4 regions of the Paenibacillus sp. SN-8-1 genome follow, and region 3 is predicted to be linked to each of the others. Evidence: riboswitches for the same ligand, from Rfam matches in the RefSeq annotation. Region 3 holds a riboswitch; each other region holds the start of a gene.
What was found. Region 3 has a riboswitch for cyclic di-AMP ahead of ACRRNK_RS00485 (C40 family peptidase). Riboswitches for the same ligand answer to the same signal wherever they lie in the genome.
Positions count from the first base shown of each region.

Region 1: another riboswitch for cyclic di-AMP. It lies ahead of ACRRNK_RS11885 (CAP domain-containing protein); the one in region 3 lies ahead of ACRRNK_RS00485 (C40 family peptidase).
Region 2: another riboswitch for cyclic di-AMP. It lies ahead of ACRRNK_RS01695 (APC family permease); the one in region 3 lies ahead of ACRRNK_RS00485 (C40 family peptidase).
Region 4: another riboswitch for cyclic di-AMP. It lies ahead of ACRRNK_RS10260 (3D domain-containing protein); the one in region 3 lies ahead of ACRRNK_RS00485 (C40 family peptidase).

Region 1 covers NZ_CP194782.1:2,486,888-2,491,871, forward strand. The annotation lists gene ACRRNK_RS11865 (hypothetical protein) at 1-98, shown strand, start outside; gene ACRRNK_RS11870 (GRP family sugar transporter) at 252-1,109, shown strand; gene ACRRNK_RS11875 (glucose-1-dehydrogenase) at 1,127-1,912, shown strand; gene ACRRNK_RS11880 (DMT family transporter) at 2,006-2,908, opposite strand; cyclic di-AMP (ydaO/yuaA leader) riboswitch at 3,128-3,259, shown strand; gene ACRRNK_RS11885 (CAP domain-containing protein) at 3,266-3,967, shown strand; gene ACRRNK_RS11890 (hypothetical protein) at 4,048-4,335, opposite strand; gene aspA (aspartate ammonia-lyase) at 4,606-4,984, opposite strand, start outside.
Region 2 covers NZ_CP194782.1:320,051-325,034, reverse strand. The annotation lists gene ACRRNK_RS01715 (alpha/beta hydrolase family protein) at 1-264, shown strand, start outside; gene rnhA (ribonuclease H) at 307-972, opposite strand; gene ACRRNK_RS01705 (DUF6953 family protein) at 1,018-1,254, opposite strand; gene ACRRNK_RS01700 (hypothetical protein) at 1,395-2,426, shown strand; cyclic di-AMP (ydaO/yuaA leader) riboswitch at 2,678-2,824, shown strand; gene ACRRNK_RS01695 (APC family permease) at 2,933-4,771, shown strand; gene ACRRNK_RS01690 (GRAM domain-containing protein) at 4,858-4,984, opposite strand, start outside.
Region 3 covers NZ_CP194782.1:100,146-105,129, reverse strand. The annotation lists gene ACRRNK_RS00500 (M1 family metallopeptidase) at 1-835, shown strand, start outside; gene ACRRNK_RS00495 (hypothetical protein) at 852-1,667, shown strand; cyclic di-AMP (ydaO/yuaA leader) riboswitch at 1,889-2,026, shown strand; gene ACRRNK_RS00490 (C40 family peptidase) at 2,033-2,524, shown strand; cyclic di-AMP (ydaO/yuaA leader) riboswitch at 2,865-3,003, shown strand; gene ACRRNK_RS00485 (C40 family peptidase) at 3,008-3,481, shown strand; gene ACRRNK_RS00480 (GNAT family N-acetyltransferase) at 3,794-4,297, shown strand; gene ACRRNK_RS00475 (c-type cytochrome) at 4,410-4,766, shown strand.
Region 4 covers NZ_CP194782.1:2,171,534-2,176,517, reverse strand. The annotation lists gene ACRRNK_RS10270 (dihydroorotate dehydrogenase electron transfer subunit) at 1-342, opposite strand, end outside; gene ACRRNK_RS10265 (polysaccharide deacetylase family protein) at 489-1,283, shown strand; gene ACRRNK_RS10260 (3D domain-containing protein) at 1,342-2,037, opposite strand; cyclic di-AMP (ydaO/yuaA leader) riboswitch at 2,046-2,224, opposite strand; gene ACRRNK_RS10255 (amino acid ABC transporter ATP-binding protein) at 2,389-3,111, opposite strand; gene ACRRNK_RS10250 (ABC transporter substrate-binding protein/permease) at 3,098-4,564, opposite strand; partial or broken gene ACRRNK_RS10245 (IS30 family transposase) at 4,947-4,984, opposite strand, start outside.

The sequences.
Region 1 (4,984 bases), 2.2 Mb from region 3:
CCAGTATCTCCCAGATTAAATACGCCATCTCTTACACTGTAAAAGGACAAACCTACTGGGATAACAACTATGGCAATAACTACACGGTAAGCAGATAATCCATAAATGAACTGACCTATAATCGCCCTCCGGCTGCCCTCTTGGCATAACGGAGGGCGATTTCTATGTTCCTTCAAGAACGCGAATAAGTTACGCATTTATGAACCACATTATTCTGTAAGAATGCAGTCAAGGAAGAAGGGATTTTCTCCATGTATTTATTATTGGCGCTTCTTCCGGCTGTTTGCTGGGGCAGCATTGTTTTCTTCAATACTAAATTAGGCGGAGATGCATATAGTCAGGTACTTGGAACAGCCATAGGCGCTTTGATCTTCTCGGTCTTTCTATATGTGATCAGTGTCCCGCCATTGTCCCCGCTGATTTGGATTGTGGGCACCATCTCAGGGCTATTCTGGTCTGTTGGTCAGAGCAATCAGCTCAGGGCCGTTCAATATATGGGCGTCTCCCGCACTGTACCTCTATCTACGGGAATGCAGCTTGTCGCAACAACTCTTGTGGGTGTAATCGTATTTCGTGAATGGACGAATCTGGTAACGATTCTACTCGGCACAGCTGCCATTCTCTGCATCATTTTGGGTGCGTTCTTCACGGTTATAGGTGATAAGGATTCTCCCACAAAGGGTACAAAGTCAAAGATGAACCGCGGGACTGTCATTCTTCTTATATCCACCTTCGGATACCTTATCTATGTCAGTCTCCTGCGCTATTTCAATATCAACGGCTGGGCCGCAGTTCTTCCCCAAGGAATAGGGATAACTGCTGGAACTTTACTGTTAACCTTCAAGCATGATCCGTTTAATAAATATATGACAAGGAATATCCTCACAGGTATATGGTGGGGAATTGGCAATTTGGGGCTGCTTTTGTCTCTCCCCCATATCGGTCAAGCCACCAGCTTCTCTCTCTCCCAGACCGGGATTATTATCTCTACCCTAGGCGGAATATTTTTTCTGGGTGAGAAGAAATCCGGGCGGCAGATGGTCTTTGTTATTTTAGGCTGCTGCTTGATCATTGTCGGCGGCGTTATGATGGGATTCACCAAAAGATAACTTTAGGAGATGCTTACATGTATAAAGACCTTGAAGGAAAGACGGTAATTATTACAGGTGCTTCAAGCGGAATCGGCAAGGCCATGGCACTGCGTTTCGGGCAGGAGAAAGCCAATGTGATCGTTAATTACCGTTCTCCGGGCGAAGAACTGGATCAATTGATCCAGGACATTCAAAAAAACGGCGGAAAGACGCTGGCCGTACAAGGTGACGTGACGAAAGAGGAAGATGTGAAGAAGCTCATAAGTTCGGCCGATGAATCATTCGGAGCTGTCCACGTCTTCATTAATAACGCAGGTGTGGAGAACGAGGTTCATTCCGAGGATTTATCATTGGAGGACTGGAACAAGGTTATTAATGTGAATTTAACCGGTGCTTTTCTCGGCAGCCGGGAAGCCATCCATTATATGCTGGAAAAGAAAATCAAAGGCTCCGTGATCAACATGTCCAGTGTACATGAGAAGATTCCTTGGCCTCATTTCGTACATTATGCAGCCAGCAAGGGCGGGATCAAAATGTTAACCGAGACACTTGCTCTTGAATTTGCACCCCAGGGTATTCGGGTGAACAGTATAGGCCCCGGAGCTATTAATACTCCAATCAATGCCAAGAAATTTGCCGATCCAAAGGTCAAAGAGGACGTCATTTCCATGATTCCGATTGGATATATTGGAGAGCCTGAGGAGATTGCCGCCGTTGCCGCCTGGCTTGCCTCTTCCGAAGCCAGCTACGTAACCGGAATTACACTTTTTGCGGATGGCGGGATGACCAAGTATCCAAGCTTCCAGGGCGGGCGAGGCTAAGAGAGCCCAGTTATAAATAAGAGGATGCCCTTTTTAGTCTATACATGAACTTAAGTGGCATCCTCTTTTTAATTGCACAACCCTTCCATTATTCTACTTGGCCCCCGTCCTGTTCCTTATCGGCTGCCTTCCACTTCGGCTTGCAATGAACACACCGCCAAGTATGAGAATCAGACCTGCTACCAGGCTCCATCCGATGGGCTCATGCAGCAGGGTATAGCCCCATATCATGGCTGTCGCCGGCACCAGATAGGTGACCGAGGTCGCAAACTCAGGGCTTCCTTTAAGCACCATGTAATTGAACAATATATAAGCCACACCCGACCCCAGAACACCTAATCCCAGGACCCCGAACAGGTTGGCCGGAACGGCAATCTTAGTCAAGTTCACACCTTCAATCGTAGCAGCAAGAATACCGCTTCCGATCATCGCTCCAAGCAAGGTTCCGAACGTTAATTGATACATATTGAGTCCCCCTAACAGCTTTTTGGATAATTGGGAACCTACAGCATAACAAAGTGTAGCGGCAATCATCGAGCCGAATCCGAGCATGTCTACCTGGAGAAAAGAACCGGGGCGAATTCCGAGCAGTACAATCAACCCCAAGAGAGCAACCCCCATTCCAAGCCACTGAATACGCCGGAATTTCGAGCCGAAGAACAGCAGCCCCACCACCATGGTACAAATAGGTGTTGTTGCATTCAGCACGGAGGCCATGCTGCTGGCTAACCTCGTTTCACTGAAACCAATTAGCGTCCATGGTAATGCCATGTTAATCATAGCTACGACTACGGTGGGAACCCACCTTATCTGCCGCACGGCAAATGGAATGCGCATAATCAGCATGTATCCTGTTATAAACAAAAATCCGAAGGTTGAGCGCATAAATGCATTTCCCCAAGGGCCAAAATCATAAAGCAAATTTTTGATGAAAAAGAACGAACCTCCCCAGATCAAACTCAGGAGGACAAGCGAAACATATAGTGATCGTGCCAATTGATTACCTTCCTTCAATATGTTCACAACTTCTCGTAGAGATGTTCCTATATGTTAACCGATTTTTTTATAAGAATGACAGCAAACCAGCGGAATCTACTATGCCAGATCTTTTGGCATGGAAAGTTTTGACCAATGAACTCTCGGGATAGGCGTGCTACAATTTGTAGCGAACTTGAATCATCTATGGCCAAGGCCATTACGAACACAAAAGATTCAAGTAAATAAAGGCCGAAGCTTATCACAAGCACGGGGGACCCATACACTGGGGTGAAGCCATAACCGTGGCGGGGTGATTACTCTTTGACCCTAATCCGACAGCTAACCTCGCAGGCTAATAAAAGGAGAAATGCTCAAATGAGATTCAAAAAAAGTCTAATTACCGGCGCGCTTGCGCTTAGCATGGTCGTAGGTACGGGAGCAGCATCCGCTGCCGACAATACCACAACAGTGAATTACAAGGTCTGGACTTACAGCACGAATCAAAGTTTTACGACTCAAGGTTTTTCTTGGGATAGTTTTCTACAGCAGTTTAGAAATCTAAATAACCAAGGGACTACAAAAGTTCAAACAGGAACTGGAAATCAGACTGGGTCGAATACGAAGACGAACACAACTAACACAACCACTAATCAAGCTCAAACGAACAGTCAGACTAAAACGAATACAACACAGGCAAGCAATTCCCAATCTGCATATGCTGATCAGGTCGTAACACTGGTTAATCAGGAACGCGCCAAAGCGGGTGTAAAACCCCTTGCCGCCGACAAAGCCTTGGCTGCTATGGCCCTCGATAAAGCTAAAGACATGTACTCTAAAGGGTATTTCGACCACACTTCACCTACCTATGGTTCCCCATTTGACATGATGAATTCGTACGGAATTCATTACACTTATGCGGGAGAAAATATCGCCAAGGGTCAGAAGGACCCTGCCGAAGTCATGAAAGCATGGATGAACAGCCCGGGACACAAACAAAACATTTTAAGTCCTAACTATACTAAAATCGGTGTCGCTTATTATAACGGGGAATGGGTTCAGGAATTTATTGCGAACTAATTTTAGTTAGAGAGAGTCACAGCAAAGAGACTATCCTGCCGGATAGTCTCTTGTTCTTTTTTATAGCAGAATCGTTAAATTTATCTGTAATTATAACCTAGACGCTGGGTAAGGTTGGAATGATAACTATGGTCCTTCATAGCACGAATAACCTTTATGGAAATTACAGGGGACTCGGCCGGATTAGTCGGTCTGAACTTCATCTCTATGAAATCTTTGATCTCCATAAGATGCCCTTCTTTCTTAAAAGATTCCAGGTAATCAGATATCACAGGCAGCTTCCCTACCTCACTGAATACCTCAAGCTCTTTCCTTACCTTGTTTATGCGATCCTGAATTTCTACTGTTACATAGTACCGGTCTTTCATGCATACACCCTCCTGTCGATAGCTAGCCGGCGGTAAATAAAAAATAGTATCAGAGTTCCTATAGTTTGCGTCACTGACTCTTATCAGAATCGCCTGTTTTTTGTAGAAAAGACCAATAATTAGTATAAATAATACACCATTCGACATATAATTACAATAATATATTTAAAGTATATAACGTCCTGACCCTCAGTTAACTTAAACAAAAAAGGCCGTTCAGTTCTATCACTGACCAGCCTTTAAATCTAAATATGGCATATCTTTCAAAAGTTAACTTTTCTTCTCATCTCTATAGAATACTTCTGCTCCCGCAATGCCTGGATGCGTCATCTCATAAGGATCCAGAATCAGATTCAGTTCCTCTTCGGTAAGTACATTATATTTCAGACATAGTGCCCTTACGGACGCTCCTGTAAGAATTGCCTCCCTGGCGATTCTGGATACGACCTCATAGCCTAGATGTGGATTCACTGCGGTTATTATGCCTACACTTCTCTCCACATCCTCTTTCATTTTGTCTATATTTGCTTCGATTCCCGATAAGCAATAATCCGTGAATACACGGAACGAATTATTCATCATGCTGATGGACTGTATAAGATTGAACACGAGTACAGGCTCCATCACATTGAGCTCAAGCTGCCCTGCT
Region 2 (4,984 bases), 220 kb from region 3:
CGCGACACGGTTGCCGCAGGGGGACAATTCCTCTATATCGACAAAACGGAGCATTTAAATTTTGCCGACGTGCAGTTCATCTCTCCGATTTTCAAATTGTTGGGCATTACAGGAAAAATCGCGCCCGAAAGAGCGAACACCGTTATCAATGCCTACATGCTGGATTTCTTCGATAAGTATCTGAAAAATCAAGGCGGAATCTTGATGAAAGGACCGGATAGCCGCTTTCCGGAGGTGAAGTTCGTAACCTCGCTGTTGGAATAGGCTACCGGTTCAGATATGCTCCCCTTCAAGCCCCGCCAAGCCTTATTTGCGCCCGTAATCCGCTTTAATCTCGCCCCACTCCTGGGTCTCCCACTTGAGCAGCTTGTTGTCATAGCTGTTCGATTTCAGCCAAGCCACCGCGCGGTCCACAAGATCCCAGACTTCGCGGGTGGATTCGTTTCGCGCAAGTGTCGTAGCCACTTGCTTCTCGCGGACCCATTTGAGAGCCGTTCTCGAGTCGCTATACACTGTCATCTTGCTGCCCTTCTGCTTCAAATAGGCCAGGGAATGAACTATCGCAAGAAACTCTCCCAGATTGTTCGTCCCATTTGGAATGGGACCCCGTTCAAAGATCACTTCTCCTGTTCGTGTGCTCACGCCCCGATACTCGATCGGCCCGGGATTCCCCTTGGTTCCCACATCGACAGATATGCTGTCATAGTCAATGTGTCCCCGGGCTGCCGACACACCTGCCGAACCTTCAGCCTTCTGCGTGCCCCGGCTTTGTGTTCCTCCCGCAGACGCCGCGGACTTGCCCCAATGCTTCTTCCAGCCTTCCTGGTAAGCCTTCTCGGCTTCGGCCTTGGAAGGATAGGATTTGTACTTGGCATCCTTGTAGGCATCAACCTGAGCTTTACACTCCGCCCACGTTGCATACACCCCAGGGGTGCTGCCTTCCCACACCACATAATATTTCTGACTTGCCATAGCTTCTTTTCTCTCCTTCACTAGGTGCTGTCCGTCCCTTAAGATTTAGGTCCATGCCCAGAAGAACCCGTCCCGGTCCCAGGCTACCCGGCCGCCATGCAGCTTGCGGAACGCCTTCTTCACTTCCTTGGACAGCGAGGCATTACCGTTCTCATTTATAAATACATACTGTTCTCCGAAATGGCTTCTGACGTATTGGATCGCTTCTTCCTGGTGCAGGATGCCCCTGTGTCTGATCTCCTGGACCATCCACTGTGCAACCTGCTGCTCTGTGACTTCCACTCGCTTCTCCAGCTCCTTAACTGATTTAGTCCTATACAGCATGGTATCTGATTTGGGATCATCATTCAATTCCTGGGCGGGTGTCATTTCAGCTCATTTGTGAATAGGCTACATCATCAATATTATTGGAGGGTTCCTGTATGACAAGTAATGTGAGTACCGACCTAAATGCTCAGATGACGTATCCGCCGTACTTCCCTAATAGATATCCGAATTACCGCTCCATTTATCCGAATTCCTATTCCTACCCTACTCCTTATCTGTATCCTTACCTTTATCATTACCCATATGTATATCCCTACCCTTATTCGTATCCTCCCTATTACGTCTATCCATATCCCGGGTATTTCCCAGGCGGAGGATACCCCGGTTATCACCATGAAGGCGGATTTGGACATGATCACGGAGGTGAGCACCATCACCATCATAGGGACGGACAGTACTACGGCAGAAATGAAGATCAGGAGACCAAACCAAGGGATTTCGAGCTGAACCTTCAATCCAAAGCCCAGTATGGCGGAAAGTACGGGCTTGATGCCCATGCTGATGCCCAGATCGGTGGCGGGCAAGGGCTTGCCTTCGATGCGGCCGGAAGCCTTGGCGGTGAGCATGGCGTAGGAATACAGACCGCCGGGCATCTCGGCGGCGGGCAAGGAGCAGGGTTCCAGGCTGGCGGCCACTTGGGCGGCAGCGGTTATGGGGTAGGTGCTCATGCCGATGCCAGCCTCGGCGGCGGGAAGGGACTTCAAGTCGATACCGGAGCCAAAATCGGCGGCAAGCACGGGCTCGGTCTTCAGGGCGAAGGCCATCTCGGCCTTCAAGGAATCGGCGCCTCTGCTGCCGGACAGCTCGGCGGAAGCACCTATGGCGCCAGCGCCCATGCCGGCGCGGACTTGAACCTGAAGCAGGGCTTAGCCTTTGATGCCGGAGCCAATGTGGGCGGCAAGCACGGAATCGGCGCACACGCCGGCGGACACCTTGGCATCGGCAAGGGTGTCGGCTATGACGTGGGCGGCAAAGTGGGCGGCAAGCATGGCGTAGGCATCCACAGCGACGCCCATTTGGGCGGCGGCAAAGGTGTGGGCTTTGACATAGGAGGAAACTTGGGTAGTCATAACGGCCACCTGGGCGTTCAATTCGGCGGTGACAAGGAAAAGACAGAGCAAGGATAAGAAACTAATTTTATATTTATAAGCGAGCCCTCTCCAGCCTTCGGAGGGGGCTTTTCCTGATCGCTCGAAAAGGCGATAGAACGCTGGGAAACCGACGTTAAGAAGCTCATGGGACAAAGGAATACCTCTTTGTCTAAATGTAATCGCTTCCTTTAAATAAGTGCTTATTCTACATTTGGACGAGCCGTTTAATGTGGATGAAAAAGTGTTTACAAGGATGGTGGAGGAGAGTATCATAAGCATCGGTTTCGATTTCCATATCGCTGAAACTCGTATGAGTACGGGGGAACCGTTCAAACGGATTGCCGCAGCAATCCAGGGGTGAATCCTTTCAAGGTAGGGCTACTCAAGGGCCCGAATCCGACAGCTAACTCCGTAAGCGTTATTTGAGAAGGAAGGTGGAGCTCGTTTAAGTAAAATATCCGTGTCCACAGTATTTTAGATTAGACTAGTGGGCATTTTACACTTCGTAGGCGTAACTGAAGTTGTTAAATTTATTGACTTAAATGGTGGTGAAAAGATTGTCAGCTCTAAAGAGAATCCTAATTGGGCGCCCACTCAAGTCAAATGAACTGGGTGAGCAAAAGCTCAACAAAACCAAAGCCTTAGCAATCCTTTCATCCGATGCGCTATCATCCGTAGCTTATGGTCCTGAACAAATCCTGATTGTACTATTTACTCTTAGTGCGGCAGCCTTCTGGTATTCCATCCCGATTGCGGTAGGTGTGCTGGTATTGCTCGCGGCTCTTATTTTATCTTATCGGCAGATTATTTTTGCTTATCCGCATGGCGGCGGGGCTTATGTTGTATCCAAGGAGAACCTTGGAATGAATTACGGCTTGGTGGCCGGAGGCTCCTTGCTGGTCGATTACATTCTCACAGTTGCGGTGAGTGTATCGGCCGGTACGGATGCAATAACCTCTGCGTTTCCGAGTCTGCACCCTTTTACAGTGATTATTGCGATCGTATTCGTACTCTTCATTACCACCTTGAATCTGAGAGGGGTAACGGAGTCCGCTTCCATTCTCGCTTATCCTGTGTATTTGTTCGTTCTGGCTCTGTTCATCCTTATCGCGGTGGGCATTTACAATATTCTGACCGGGCACGTATCCCCTGAGCTCCATACTCCGGTGGGCACTCCCGTAGCGGGTATAAGCTTGTTCCTGCTTCTCAAGGCGTTCGCTTCCGGCAGTTCGGCGCTAACCGGTGTAGAAGCTATCTCAAATGCGATTCCTAACTTCAAAGACCCGGCTCCCAATAATGCCTCCAAAACCTTAATGGCGATGGGAACACTCTTGGCCTTACTGTTCACTGGCATCGTGTTCCTGGCTTACTATTACGGAGTTGCGCCGAGAGCTGAGGTCACTGTCGTCTCACAAATTGCTGAACAGACCTTTGGACGGAATTTCATGTACTACTTTATTCAAGGGACGACCGCTTTAATCTTGATTCTCGCTGCCAACACGGGGTATTCCGCATTCCCGCTACTGGCCGTCAATCTGGCTAAGGATAAGTTCATTCCCAGAATGTTCACGGTTCGCGGAGACCGATTAGGGTACTCTAACGGTATTATTATTCTCGGAGTCTGCTCCATTCTGTTGATCCTTATGTTCAAAGGACAGACTGAGCACCTGATTCCGCTGTATGCTGTGGGCGTGTTCATCCCGTTTACCCTGTCCCAAACAGGCATGATCTTCAAATGGGTTCGGGAGAAGCCGAGCGGCTGGATGTCCAAACTCATTATTAACAGCATCGGTGCCCTGATCAGCTTGATCGTTACGATTATGTTCTTCTTAACCAAATTCGCGCAGGTATGGCCCGTATTGATTTTCTTGCCGATTATCATCTATATCTTTTACCGGATCAAGAAGCACTATCTGGCGGTCGGGGATCAGCTGCGGCTTACGACCTGTGAGCCCTCCATACCAATCGAAGGGAACGTGATCATTGTTCCTGTTGCGGGGATTACTCATGTGGTTGAGAATTCACTGAACTATGCCAAGTCGCTTAACGCGCATCAGGTCATTGCGGTGTATGTGTCTTTTGAAAAGCAGGATGAGAACGAATTTGAGGCCAAATGGATGAAGTGGCAGCCTGATGTCAGACTGGTCACCTTGCACTCGCCTTACCGCAGCATCATCCAGCCGCTTCTCAAATTCGTAGATACCGTCCAGCGCAAGGCAAGTGAATCGAATTATCAGGTCACCGTGGTGATTCCCCAGTTCATTCCCAAGAAGGGCTGGCATAACATCCTCCATAATCAGTCGGGTCTTGTGATTCGTACCAAGCTGCTGTACCGGAGAAAAGTTATTGTTACAACGGTTCCTTATCATTTAACAAAGTAAACTCAAAAAAGGGGAAGCCGCATCAGCCATTATGGCTAGCGGGACTTCCCCCTTTTATTTCACGGCCGCTCCACAAGCGGAATGATTCAAAGTACTGTAACTTGTGTCTGTATGTACGCCTTAATAAGCCCATCCCGATTTGCCGTTCTAAACTTAAATTGCTCTCCTGTAACAGTTACAATCTTTAGTCCACTAGGGATTAAAGATAAAAAG
Region 3 (4,984 bases):
AGCCACCTCGGAATCGCCCGGGTATGAGCTGGAGAGAACCGTGGTGCATGAAATCGGCCACCAGTATTTCTACGGTATGATCGCCAGTAACGAATTTGAGGAAGCATGGCTCGATGAGGGATTCACCTCTTATGCCGAGGACAAACTCATGGAGAGCGCCTATGGGATTAAGCCTAATCTGCCTGTGCAGGCAAGCTTCGTGAATCAGCCAGCCGCACTGCCCCTGGAAGCATGGAAATACGCATCTTCTGACACCTATGCCCAAAATGTATATACCCGCGGCAAGCTCGTGCTGCTCGGCATTGAACGTCAGGTTGGAACCAGCACCATGAACAAGATCATGGCCCGCTACAGTGCCAAGTACCGCTTCAAGCATCCCACAACCTCTGATTTTCAGAGAATCGTTGAACAGGTTACCGGGCGGTCATGGAAAGATTACTTCAATCAATATGTATACAGCGGACAAATGACGAACTACTCGGTTGATTCCATTACAGTGAACCCCGTACAGACCAGCGCTGGCCCGCTATATGAGTCTGTCGTGAAGATCAGCAGACTCGGCGGAAGCTATCCGGAGGTCCCCATTCTATTCAGCTTTAAAGATGGACAAATCGTGCGCAAGACCTGGAAGGGCGATGAGAGTCAGATTGTCTACAAGCTGCGGTACAAACAGCCTCTGGCCTGGGCTATGATTGATCCCGGCTATACCCTGGTGCTGGAGAACAAGCATATCAATAACTATCTGAAGGCAGAAGTGGAAGAGAAGACAGGCACGCGGTGGAATCTGGGCATAACCAAAGTAGTGGAGTCCCTACTTGGATTGCTCTCATGGTGAGGTGACCAATAGTAGAATGAGATACATTCGTAACGGATGGCAAAGTACCAAGGAACAGTTTCCGGTCGTCATTATCCTATTTCTATATCAGCTGCTGTGGGGTGTATTTCTCTATAGGCTGATCAATTCTGCCATTATTCCGCTTCTGCAGCGCTACCCCGATCCAGCGCCGAGCGACCTGAGCCGCATTCTATTTCTTATTGAAGGCCAGCTGGAGCTGAAATACAGCTCAGAGGTGCATCTGTACTTCTGGCTTCTTGCCGGCATGTTCATCCTGCGAATACTGCTTACGCCGCTCATTCAGGCAGGAATTCTGTATGGACTTCGTCCGCTAACCCCGGACGGAGCCGGTCTGGTGTTCTTCCAAGGGATTGGCCGGCTGTGGAAGCCGGTCACCATCTTTTACCTCATAGAGCTCATCCTTGTTCTAGGTCCTGCTTACTGGATCGGACCGAAGGTGCTGGATCTTCTTGTACAGGGTATACAGACTGGCGGCTATCCGCTCCTCTATACTGCTATATATATTCTGGGTTGGCTGATTTATGGCTATCTCATCCATCAGCTTCTTCTATATGCACAGTTCGGTTATATCTTCGGGCGGGGAATGTTCTCCTCTATCCTAAGCTGCTTGCGGCGACTGCTTATCGTTACGGGAATATCTCTGTTCCTAGGCGGAACAGCCCTGCTTCTATTCGGTGCTTTCAGTACAGCATCCTGGATCTGGACCGGATTTCTCGCCCTTATCCTTCAGCAAACCTATCCTTTCATTCGCACGACTCTCAGTATTTGGCACATAGCCTCGCAATATCACCTTTGGAATGAGAAGAATTGAGAACTACCTCCATCTTCCTTAAACCCGCGTCCACCAAGGCTTCCGCTTCTCTGCGGAGGCCCTTTTTCTTTCAACCCTCCGGGAAATCTCGCAAGTAACCATTGCCAAAAGATACCTCCCTTGCTACAATGTGAATTATGAACAGACAGTAACAACATTGTAATTATTTTTTTGTCACAGCAGGATATTCGACTTCCATGTCGTATTCTTGTTATAGGTGCACAGATATCAAGCCGAATTCCCGGGCACCGGGAAACGGGGGAACCAATTTTGGGTGAATTGATCTCGCAACGGAGGGATCATAGGGGACCTTCAACCGAATCCTTAAGCTAACCTCGCAGGCATTGGAAGGAGTTTAACCGCTTTTGAAGAAGAAACTTGTAGTTGCAGCAGTATCTATGTCCATTTTGTTCACACTTGGGACTGGAAGCGTTTTCGCAGACTCCAAGCTGGACAAAGTCGTGGACAAAGTAATTGGCACGGAGTATAAGTCAGGTGGAACTACCACTAGCGGCTTCGATTGCTCAGGCTTTACGATGTATGTATTTGACAAACTGGGAATAAACCTTCCTCACCAATCTGGCTCCCAATTCAAAATGGGCAAGGCCGTATCGAAAGATGAATTGAAAGCCGGAGATCTGGTATTCTTCAATACTTTTGGTAATGGTGTGTCACATGTGGGTGTATATGTCGGTAATGGCAAATTCGCACACGCCTCTTCCTCAAAGGGCGTTACCATCAGCAAGCTGAGTGATAGCTACTACACCAACCGCTACGTTGGAGCTAAGCGTATTATGAGCAACGAAGTATTTCAATCTGTTGCCGATTCCTCTAAAGACAACGACGATGTAGAATAAGCAGTTCCCTTGGCCCGCCCGCAGTGATTCTTGCCGGAATCTTGCGGGTTTTTGTTTGCCCAAAACTAGGGATTTTAGTTAGTATTAACCAATTTTTCGACAAATAAATCGTAATCATATGTTTTTTTGACATAAAAAGTGAGATCCAACTTGCCAAAGCTTGGGGCCTTTGGTACAATAGTCAAGGAATTAGTAACAACTTTGTAATTATTACTGTCATATGTCGGAGCGTTCTGAAGGCTGTCTTGATGTTCATTACAAGAGTCATACAAGCACTTCCCGTGAACGCTGGGTCCTGAAATCTCGTTATCTCGAGGATTTTCAGTTCAGGTGCACTAAACCAACAAATCAGCCGAATTCCCACGCACCTGGGAAACGGGGGAACCAGTTATGGGTGAATTGATCTTGCATTAAAGGGGTCATAGGGAACCTTCAACCGAATCCTCAAGCTAACCTCGCAGGCCTTGGAAGGAGTTTAACAACTTGAGAAAGAAACTAGCAGCAGCGGCAACGAGCTTGGCATTATTGTTCACACTTGGAACAGGTAGCGCTTTCGCAGATTCCACACTAACTCATACGGTGAAGAGTGTATACGGTACTCCGTATAAATGGGGTGGCGTAACTTCAAGTGGTTTCGATTGTTCCGGATTTACATCTTTTGTGTTCAAGAAGATGGGTGTAACACTTGCCCGTCAATCCAAAGCTCAATTTCATCAAGGTTCTCCAGTTATGGCGAAGAGCCAGTTGAAAGCAGGAGATCTTGTCTTCTTTAATACGTTCGGTACCGGTGTATCTCATGTCGGAGTATTCATTGGAAACGGCCAATTCGCACACGCCTCTTCCTCAAAAGGCATCCATATTGACCGTCTCAGCAGCAGCTACTACAGCAAACGCTACGTTGGAGCTAAACGTGTTCTCAGCCAAGCCAAATACACTAAATATGCTGTGAACCTGTAAACTCCATTCCCTCAAATGGAATTTACATCCGCGTGGACCGCACGATTCTTGCCGGAATCGCCTGCGGTCTTTTTGCTTCCTTAGTACCTACTTCTAAAACGTGTGTTAACTGTAAAAGGTTTCAGACATTTCGAATGAATAAATAATTTTATTCCATATATTTGCTTATTCTATATTTACCCACTGCCATAGGGGTTAAACGTGTGAAAACACATATTTAGTTCTTTTTTTTTCGAAATTTTCTCTATATAAAACACAATTGAATATTCATATTCTAAATGAATTAGATCAGAACGAAATGAGGTACTCCTTTTGATGAATAGCTCTTCGTACTTCAAGGTTATTCCTATGGAAGAATCCCACGCACAAGACATCTGCTCCTGGGTCTACGACCCGCCTTATGATATCTACAGCTTTGACTCCTGGGAACAAATGAAATCGCTTGAGATTGAATTTGGGGACCCGCAGCTTCGCCGGGAGCAGTACGTGTCTGTTCTTGCGAATACAGGGGAGTTAGCCGGATTTGCGCAGATCTTTCCCATGGTGGGTGTCTCCCGCTTAGGGATTGGAATGCGGCCTGATTGGTGTGGGCAGGGACGGGGTAAGTCGTTCGTACAGGCTGTCGTCCATGAGGCCCTGCGCCGCTATCCGCATCATGAGGTGGATCTGGAAGTCCTTACATGGAATGAGCGGGCCATTCGTACCTATGAGAAGGCGGGGTTCCAAATCACGGACCAATATGAGCGGCGGACTCCGGATGGAATGAAGCCTTTCTACTGCATGGTATATCACAATGACCAATCGCACTCCGGCTGATGAAATAAGTCAAAGTGAACAACTTGTTTGTTTTTTTGTCACAAATGCTATGATCAAACAGGATGTTCCGTTATAATGAGAGAAGGTATCATACATAGGAGGGACGATTGGAATGCAAAAGTGGATCATGAGCGGTTTGTTCTTTATCGCGTGCGCTTTGGCCATCGTGCTCATGTTCAACCTGCCGGGTAAAGAACAAGTAGCACAGGAGAATAAGCCTACTATGCCGAAGGTCACGTTGGATGCAGCCAAGGCAGAAGCTACTGTCAAAGCCAACTGTATCAGCTGTCACGGTGATCAGCTTGAGGGTAAGGTTGGACCTAGTCTGCAAAAGGTCGGTGCGCAGTTGACCAATGAGCAAATTTTTACCACAGTTACCAAGGGTAAAGACGCCATGCCGTCATTCAAAGACAAATTGAAGCCCGAAGAGATTGCCAATGTAGCGGAATGGCTTGCCGCAAAAAAATAACTAAATCAAAGCGCGCCCTCTTTTACGCTGTAAGCGTATTCCGGAGGGCGTGTTTTTTATTGGATATGCGCTTCTCTGCTATTCTGAGGGAATCTGCCCCTGAAATATGTAAGAACCTCTGCTGTTCCATCGCAACACACGGCATGAGGTCCGCAATATGACTTAAGTTTGGAATCCAAATCTGGTGCCCTTTAACCGCTCTGTATGGCGGTGTAAGC
Region 4 (4,984 bases), 2.1 Mb from region 3:
TTGTCTGGCTGCATAATACAGTGGAGCTATTCCAATGCCGCCCCCAACCAGTGCAATTCTTCCCTCTAATACCGGGAATCCGTTCCCTAAAGGGCCGACCAGGTTCAAAGAGTCTCCCCGCTTAAGGCCCGCGAACAGGTGAGTACCCTCACCGACAACTTGATAGAGGAATTCTATGTAATGGTCACTCAGATCAAAAATACTCAGTGGTCTGGAAAGTAAAGGTTCTATTCTGGAGCCCCTGAGCATGTAGAACTGCCCGGCTCGGCCCTCATATTTCCCTGCTATCTTCATACGGAACACCCCAGGCGAGACCTGGATATTAGACAATATTTCAGCCATGACTTACTCCCCCCTGAACATTACGATGCCTCTTTTCAACTGGGGCTGCCGTGATATTGCTCACAGAGCAGGCGGACTCTGGATAAAACCGCCCATATCAGGAAATAACAACAGGTACTATGTCCTGTAAAAGGAGAGATTTCTTGATGCGGAACAAATATGCAATTTTATTTGTGTTGCTTGTCCTATCGATGCTGCCGAGTTCCCAAGCTGCTTCTGCAGCCCGGATGACTCAGGACCCTGAGGAGCAGAACTCCACAAGCAAAGTTGCATCAAGTCATGAATCATTAACACTTGGTGAATTAAGAAGGAAGTATGCCGAGACCTTTAAATTCAGGGGGCCTCACGTTAAGCAGATCGCGCTGACCTTCGATGATGTTCCTGATCCCCGCTTCACCCCTCAAGTCCTTGATATTCTTGCTAAATATCATATTAAAGCCACTTTCTTTGTGGTGGGCAATCGGGCGGAGAAGCATCCTGGTCTTGTCAGGCGTATTCAACGTGAGGGACATCTGATCGGCAACCACTCTTATAACCACCCTTTATTCAAAAATCGTAACCTTGCTTATTTCAAAGATCAGATTCTCCGTACTGAGAAGATCATTTACAACCTTACAGGATCCCGCCCCAAGTTAATCCGGCCTCCTTATGGGGAGATTAATGAGGAGCAATTGCGATGGGCGAAGGCCAGTGGTTACAAGGTGATTAATTGGAACGTTGATTCGAAAGACTGGAAAGGTCTGTCCAAAGATCAGGTGAAACGCAATATTTTGAGCGCCGCAGGTCCCGGCTCCATTATTCTTCAGCATGCCGGAGGTGGAGTTGGCGCAGATCTCTCGGGATCTGTACAAGCATTGCCAGAAGTAAGAAACACACTAAGAAGTAAGGGCTATACTTTTGTTGATCTGAGCAAACTCCTCCATATCAAAGGATCTAAGTAAGCAAAAGAGGAAAGACTCCATATATATCTGGAGTCTTTCCTCTTTGAATTAATTCCAATTATTTAATGACATATAGCTTCACATTCTGAAAGCCAAATGTGTCCACAGTCGACTGGCTGCCAGGAATGAAGATGTCTATACGGTTCCCTTTGATCGCGCTGCCTTGATCTGTCGCTTTTGCAACAAATGCTTTCTTCGGAAGACCAGAATGACTATGACCGGTCACTAACACCTTAGTTCCCATAGGGATTACTTTGGGATCTACTGCAATAGTGCCCAAAGCAAGCGGATTACCATAATAATCAACCGGCCCCCATCCATTCTCACTAGGATCTGCGGAATAGGCTGTAGCTACAACATTGATGGTCTTGGAGTAATTAAAAGATTTCCCCCATGCTTCCACAACTTTGTTTGCTGTGAATACTTTGAGTGTAGCAAGCGGATCTGCCTTTTTAACGATCAGACTAGCCCCAATGCTGGCAGTTTTCAGACTGGTTGGCAGCTTGATCGGCAATCCTGCATAAATATTATTAGGATTGATACTGGGATTCGCAGTCATTAGGTTGTTGATAGAGATCCCATATTTCTTGGACAGTGTGTAATAGGTGTCTCCCTCTACTGCAGTATGTACGGAGTCAGCATGGACAGGGGTCATGTGGATAAACGCGGCCATGCCAAGCATGGCTGTAACCGTTTTCGCGACTAACGACAATTTGTTTACCTTTTTGTTCTGTGTAAGATTCTTAGATGACATAAATAAAATCCTCCTTTTAATCATGCCTGCGGAGTTAGCTGTCGGATTCGGATTGAGGATACAACCCGGCGCTCTAATTAAAAAGCAGCGCTTCACCCCAAGGATTATCTATCAGATGTTGATAAGATAGTTAATCCGTAAATCATCCCCCGCACTTGAAAGCTTCAAGTTTCGGCACTTCGAATATATCACAATTCTGTAACCAATTGACCAAGCAATTGCTGGAAATCATATTCGTATCGCGTAAATTATTACAAGTATTCCATAGATATGGGTCCCTGAGTTTCCAAAAAAAAAACTCTATCCATTGGGATAGAGCTTAAGGTTATACAATTGATTCTGTTCCTACCTTTACAATACTTTGCTTAAGAAATCCTGTGTACGCGGGTGGGTTGGATTGCCCAGAACAACTTCTGGGGAACCCTGCTCAATGATCGTGCCTTGATCCATGAACAGAATCCTGTCACCGACTTCTCTGGCAAAGCCCATCTCATGAGTAACAATGACCATGGTCATTCCCTTCTCAGCCAGCTTCTTCATGACATCCAGAACCTCGCCCACCATCTCTGGATCAAGGGCCGATGTAGGTTCATCGAAGAGCATTACATGCGGCTCCATGGCAAGCGCCCTCGCAATGGCGATCCGCTGTTTCTGTCCACCAGACAGCTGTGCGGGAAATGCTCCCTTCTTGTCTTCAAGTCCAACGGTTCGGAGCAGATCCAGAGCTATCTCTTCAGCCTTTGAACGATCAAGCTTCTTAACCTGGATGGGAGCTAGAGTTATATTCTCCAGCACCGTTTTGTGGGGGAACAGATTAAACTGCTGGAATACCATGCCCATTTTCTCACGTGTCAGGTTAATATTATGCTTCTTATCTGTGATTAGTTCACCTTCAAAACGGATTTCGCCTGCAGTAGGCTGTTCAAGCAAATTGAGGCAGCGGAGAAATGTACTTTTACCGGATCCGCTCGGACCAATAACGACAACAACTTCACCTTTCTCAATCTCTGCATCGATGCCTTTAAGAATCTCCAGCTTTCCGTAGGATTTATGCAAATTTTTAATGGATATCACTAGTTCTCAGCTTCCTTTCCAATAGACCCAATAGTTTAGAAAGTACAAAGGTCATGATGAAGTAGATCACGGCTGCAACGAGGAGAGGATTCAGCCCCGCAAAAGAAATACCGCGAACCACCTGGGCTTGGAACATCAGATCAGCTACACCGATGAATGAAACTATCGAGGATTCTTTAATGATCGTAATGAATTCATTACCAATCGCAGGCAGAACATTCTTAATCGCTTGCGGTAGAATGATGAAGCGGAACGCCTTACCACTGGACATTCCAAGTGATCTTGCAGCTTCCATTTGCCCCTTATCCACGCCCTGAATACCTGCGCGGAACACTTCAGCAAGGTAGGCTGAACTGTTGATGGATAAAGTAATTATCCCTGATTCCAATGCAGTGAAATTAATATGGAAGGTCAGCGCGAGCCCATAATGAATGATCAAGAGCTGGACAAGCATAGGTGTTCCGCGCAGAACCTCAATGTAAGCCACACCGATCCAGCGAAGAATCGCGATTCGGTTCATCCGCAGCAAGCTGATGAAGAGCCCGATAATGAACCCGAATATGACTCCGAGTACAGACAGAAGGAGTGTATATTTAATACCCGCGATATAATAATCTTTATATTTCAGGAAGAAAGAGAATGTATCTTGGGCCTTCTGCTTCCCGTTAACCAAGCTGCTGGCATCATCAACGAACTGCTGAATTTTGCCATCCTTGATTAAATGGGCTAGTGTGTTATTAATACTGCTGAGCAGCTCGGGGTTATCCTTCTTGACCCCAATAGCATAACCGAAATCCTCTACCTGAGGTACCGCATCCGTAATAGCGAAATCATCCGTAAGATTAGCCTGGGCTACCGGTCCTTCAATAATAGCCGCATCGACACGGTTAGTCTGAAGCTGCATAAGTATATCAGAAACTTTATCTAGAGAGGTTAACTGTGCGCCTTCAATCTTCTGGCCAATCTCCTCCTGCAGGGAAGATTTTTGAACGCCGATCTTGGCCCCTTTTAACGTATCCATGGTGTTGTACTTGTCTTTATCTGCTTTACGAACCATAATGGACTGATTCGCGCGATAATACACGGTGGAGAAGTCGATACTCTTCTTCCGCTCTGGTGTAGGGTTCATTCCTGAGATCAGAAAGTCTACACGACCACTTGTCAAAGCTGGCAGCAGGCTGTCAAAGCTCATATCCTCTATTTTCAGTTCCGCACCCATATCCGCAGCAATCTGCTTCGCAATCTGAATGTCAAAACCTACAATTTGATCCTTCCCGTCAATAACTTTATGAAACTCATAGGGTGGAAAGTCAGCACTTGTTCCCAGCACAATCGTCTTCTTCGCTGGATTCGTGCCTTCATCGGCATAAGCCGACCCAGATAGCCCTGAGTAAGATAGTACGAAGCACAGCAGGACTATGATCAGCGTCTGTAATTTTCTCAATTTTGTTATCGCTCCTTGCTTCTATTTTAGTTGTTTATCATATTAGGACTGAGTCATTATAAAACAGCATGTATTATTATGCAATAAAAAAGGGCTGTTCCCCGCGAAGGAAAATATCACCAGTAAACAAACCAAACGACATTCCTTAGAATGCCGTCTGTGAATATGCCTTATTCTAGTCTAAATGTACATTCCTAGGGTGTGTCTTCAAACTTGTTTAAAAGGTAATACATGGGTTAAATACATTAGATGAATACACGATACGAAATAAAAGAGACACAATGGCAGCGAGTTCAAGACCTGTTTCCACCTGAACGAAAACCACAGGGAGGACGTCCGGCTTTGGACAACCGAACCATGTTTTGCGCCCGATCCATGCTGGTGAACGCGCACAATGGTATTCCTTCCCCCGGTCAACGGTGGCGGTCT